2 regions of the Variovorax sp. 10N412 genome follow, and region 1 is predicted to be linked to the other one. Evidence: predicted binding sites of a transcription regulator. Region 1 holds the regulator's gene; the other holds the start of a gene.
What was found. Region 1 encodes sigma-54, which starts transcription at its own class of promoters, with help from an activator protein. Its sites were predicted from a motif close to TGGCANGNAANCTGCTTT; they were not measured.
Positions count from the first base shown of each region.

Region 1 (2,394 bases):
GTCCATCAGCAGGCGCACCCGCACACCGCGCAGCGCGGCGTCGCGCAGGGTGCGCAACAGGTAGCGGCCGGTCTCGTCGTTCTCGATCTGGTAGTACTGCACGTCGAGCGTGCGCTGGGCGCGGCGCGCCAGCTGGATGCGGGTATCGAAGGCGAAGTCGCCGCCGGGCATGAGCCGAAAGCCGCTCAGGTCAGGGTCGGGCTGGGCCGCCAGCGCGATCTTGCCCAGGGCGGTATCGGCCGACACGGCCATGGCCTTGACGGCGGGGCGCGGCGCCTCGTCGGGCAAGGTGGCGCAGCCGGCGAACAGCAGCACGGCCACCAAGGCGAAGAACCCGAGCCCCCGGCGCGACATCGGATGCTGGCGGCCAGGGCTCATGGTCGGCTTGCTACAGCGCCTTGCGCAGGTTGGCGGGCGCGATGCGCAGCGCCTCGCGGTACTTGGCCACGGTGCGGCGCGCGCACTCGATGCCCTGCTCTTTCAGCATCTCGGAAATCTGGCTGTCCGACAGCGGCTTCTTGATGCTTTCCGAGCTGACGAACTGCTTGATGAGCGCGCGCACCGCGGTGCTCGACGCATTGCCGCCGGTCTCGGTGCCCAGCGCCGAGCCGAAGAAGTACTTGAGCTCGACCGTGCCGAACGGCGTGGACATGTACTTGGCCGTGGTCACGCGCGAGATGGTCGACTCGTGCAGGCCCAGCTCGTCGGCAATCTCGCGCAGCACCAGCGGGCGCATCGCGAGCTCGCCGTGCACGAAGTAGCTCTTCTGCCGCTCGACGATGGCGTTGCTCACGCGCAGGATGGTGTCGAAGCGCTGCTGGATGTTCTTGATGAACCAGCGCGCCTCCTGCAGCCGCTGCGACAGCGCCTGGCTGCCCTCGCCCTTGTGCGCCTTGAGAGCGCCCGCGTAGATGTCGTGCACGCGCAGGCGCGGCATGACCTCCGGATTCAGCATGACGCGGAACTTGATGTTGGTGCCGCGGCCGGTCTTGGTGACGATCACGTCCGGCACCACGATGTTGCGCTCCACGTCCACGAAGCGCCGGCCCGGCTTGGGCTCCAGCCGCGCGATGATCTGCAGCGCCAGGCGCACCAACTCTTCGCTGGTGCGGGTGAGCGTGGCCAGGCGCTTGAAGTCGCGACGCGCCAAGAGTTCCATCGACTGCTTGCACACGGCCATGGCGGTCTTGCGGACCAGCTGTTCCTGCTCGGTCTCGTCCTGGCGGGCCAGCGCGCGCAGCTGGATGCCCAGGCATTCGCCCAGGTCGCGCGCGCCCACGCCCACGGGCTCCAGGCTCTGCAGCAGGCCGAGCGCCACCTGGAAGTGGTGCACGAGGTCGTCGAACTGGTCGTTGTCGTCGCCGGCCAGGCCCGAGGCCAGCGCGGGCAGCGAGTCTTCGAGGTAGCCGTCGTCGTTGAGCGACTCGATCAGGAAGCGCAGCGCGGCGCTGTCGTTCTCGTTCAGGCGCAGGCTCAGCGCCTGGCGGTGCAGGAACGACTGCAGCGACTCCTGGCTGCGCGCGAGCTCGGTGGCGTCGGCGCGCTCGTCGTCGCCCAGATTGTTCTGGCGCGCGGGGGCGTCGCTGCCCCACTCGCTGTCGTCGGGCGCGGCCATGTCGACGGTGCCGTCGCCTTCCCAGTCGGGCTCGCGCTCGGTGATTTCCGTGGCCGGGCCGTCGGAGTCGGCGGTGCTGGTCGTCGTCTCGGTGGAAGAAGGAGAGGTGCTGGCCGCCGGCGGCGCGAAGTCGCTTTCACCTTCGATGCCGTCGCCTCCATCGCCGCCGCCGTCATCGCGCGGGACCGGCGCATCGGCCGCGTCGAGCCCGAATTCCTCGCGCGCCGCCTCTTCCGCGGTGCGTTCGAGGAACGGGTTCTCGTCCAGCATCTGCTCGACCTCCTGGCTCAGTTCGAGCGTGGAGAGCTGCAGCAGCCGGATCGACTGTTGCAGCTGCGGCGTCAATGCCAGGTGCTGCGAGACGCGAAGGGACAGCCCTTGCTTCATGGAGAGCCCACCCGCCCTTACATCCGGAAGTGCTCGCCAAGGTAGACGCGTCGTACCTCGGCGTTGTCGACGATCTCCGAAGGCGTGCCTTGTGCCAGCACATGCCCGTCGCTGATGATGAACGCGTGGTCGCAGATGCCCAGCGTCTCACGCACGTTGTGGTCGGTGATGAGCACGCCGATGCCGCGTTCCTTCAGGAAACTGATGATCCGCTGGATCTCGATCACCGCGATCGGGTCGATGCCGGCGAAGGGCTCGTCCAGCAGGATGAAGCGCGGCTGCGTGGCCAGCGCGCGTGCAATCTCCACGCGGCGGCGCTCGCCGCCCGACAGCGCCAGCGCGGGCGAATCGCGCAGGTGATCGACCCGCAGGTCGGACAACAGTTCGGACAG
Region 1 covers NZ_JBFTIO010000006.1:235,929-238,322, reverse strand. The annotation lists gene AC1DJH_RS16975 (phospholipase D family protein) at 1-378, opposite strand, end outside; gene rpoN (RNA polymerase factor sigma-54) at 389-2,002, opposite strand; gene lptB (LPS export ABC transporter ATP-binding protein) at 2,020-2,394, opposite strand, start outside.

Region 2 (2,394 bases), on a different contig from region 1:
TTTGCGTCGACGCGCAAGCCCACCAGCACATGCACCAGCCAAAGCACCACCGCCGTCCCCGTCGCGCTGTAGATGGCCACGCTTCCCACCGCGACGGCCTGCGTCAGCACGTCGCCCGTGACGCCCGAAATGCGCGCATCGGCGAACACCCCCGTGAGCAGCGCACCCACGATGCCACCGATGCCGTGCACGCCGAACACGTCCAGCGAGTCGTCCGCCCCCAGCATGTGCTTGAGCCCGGTGGCGCCCCAGTAGCACGCCAGCCCCGCGATGGTGCCGATGGCCAGCGCCGCCAGCGGCGTGACGAAACCGGCCGCCGGCGTGATCGCCACCAGCCCGGCCACCAGGCCCGAGCACAGGCCCAGCAAAGAGGGGCTGCGCCGCACGATCCACTCGCCGATCATCCAGCTCATGGCGCCGGCCGCCGCCGCGATGTGCGTCACCAGCATCGCCAGGCCCGCGCGCCCGTCGGCTGCCACGGCCGAGCCTGCATTGAAGCCGAACCAGCCGACCCACAGCAGGCCGGCGCCCATCATCGTCATTGCCAGGCTGTAGGGCTCGAAGGCCTCGCGCCCGTAGCCTTTGCGCGGACCCAGCGCATAGGCGCAGACCAGCCCCGCGATGCCCGCGTTGACGTGAACCACCGAGCCGCCGGCGAAGTCGAGCGCGCCCATCTGCGCGAGCCAGCCGCCCGGCTCCCACACCCAGTGCGCCACCGGCGCATACACCAGCACGCTCCACAGCAGCGCGAACCACAGGATGGCCGAGAAGCGCATGCGTTCGACGAAGGCGCCCAGCACCAGGGCGGTGGTGATGATCGCGAAGGTCAGCTGGAACATCGCGTAGACCGACTCGGGCACGTTGGGCGCGACATGGCTCACCGCCACCTGGCCCGCTTCCTTCAGGTACTCGAAGCCCGAGAAGCCCCACCGCCCGAGCCCGCCCAGCCAGGGCCAGCCGGGCGTGAAGGCCAGCGAGTAGCCCAGCGCGAACCAGGTCAGCGAGACCACCGCGGCAATCGCCACCACGGCCGCCATGGTGGCCAGCACGTTCTTGCGGCGCACCATGCCTGCGTAGAAGAGCGCGATGCCGGGCAGCGTCATCAGCAGCACCAGCGCGGTCGAAGTCATCATCCACGCGGTGTCTGCCGCGCTGATGGAGGCGTGCGTTGCCAAGGCCATGGCCGTTGTCTTCTTCGAGTTGTGGACTGTTGCCTTACGTGCACAAGTCGTGCCACCTTGTTAACTCATCGACACACTTTCGTTCGCAAATCGTGTGTCGGACCTGAGTCAAAGCGGGTAATTCCCAATGCACTGACGCGGTGCACGCTCTAAAGTCTGCCCACTCGCGAACGGGCCCTGCTCGTACTGCCGAGGGTCCGAGGAGACAACTTCCCGATCAACAAGAAAAATCTTCAAAGGCTCCGTACGAGATGCCTGTTTCGAACTTGAAAGACGCCGCTGGTCGGCGTCTTTTTTTTGCCTGTTCCGAAGGGCGCGGCCCGGCCTTTTTTCTCAAGCTGAATGCACCCCATACGCTTGTCATACCTGCGTGTGACGCTACTTTTTTAATAGCATTCCGGGTGAGACAATCGCCGCCATGGAAATGCTGGTGGTCACGGGTGCCTCGCTGCTTGCGGGTTTTGTCGATTCGATCGTGGGCGGAGGCGGGCTGGTCCTGGTGCCGGCGCTGTTCGCCGTGTTTCCGAGCGCACCACCGGCGACCCTGCTGGGCACCAACAAGAGCGCGTCCATTTGGGGCACGGCCGCCGCGGCGGCCCAGTTCAGCCAGCGGGTGCAGATGCGCTGGGGGGCCCTCTGGCCGGCCGCATTGCTCGGCTTCGCCGGTGCGATGCTGGGCGCCTGGGGTGTCACGATGTTTCCCGGCGACTTCCTGCGCCGGGCGCTGCCCGTCATCTTGCTGGGCGTGCTTCTGTACACGCTGGCGCGCAAGGACATGGGCCGGCTGCACGCGCCGCGTTTCACCGGCCGCGCCGAAACGCTGGCGGCCTGCACCATCGGCCTGTCGATCGGGCTGTACGACGGCTTCTTCGGGCCGGGCGCGGGCAGCTTCCTGGTGTTCCTGTTCGTGCGCTGGATGGGCTACGACTTCCTCAACGCCTCGGCCTCCGCCAAGATCATCAACACCCTGACCAACGGCGCCGCGCTGATCCTGCTGGCGGCCAAGGGCCACGTGTGGTGGCACTACGGGCTGGTGATGGCGGTGGCCAACGTGGCCGGCAGCCTGCTGGGCACGCGCGTGGCGCTCAAGCATGGCGCCGGCTTCGTGCGGGGGGTGTTCATCGTGGTGGTGAGCGCGCTGATCCTGAAGACGGCGTACGACGCGTTCCTGAAATGAAAAAAGCCCCAGGCGCCGAGCCAGGGGCTTCTTCCA
Region 2 covers NZ_JBFTIO010000010.1:555-2,948, reverse strand. The annotation lists gene AC1DJH_RS21755 (ammonium transporter) at 1-1,181, opposite strand, end outside; gene AC1DJH_RS21750 (TSUP family transporter) at 1,600-2,358, shown strand.
Region 2: a site for sigma-54 is predicted at 1,219-1,236, ahead of AC1DJH_RS21755 (ammonium transporter). Genes of this name have one in related genera too.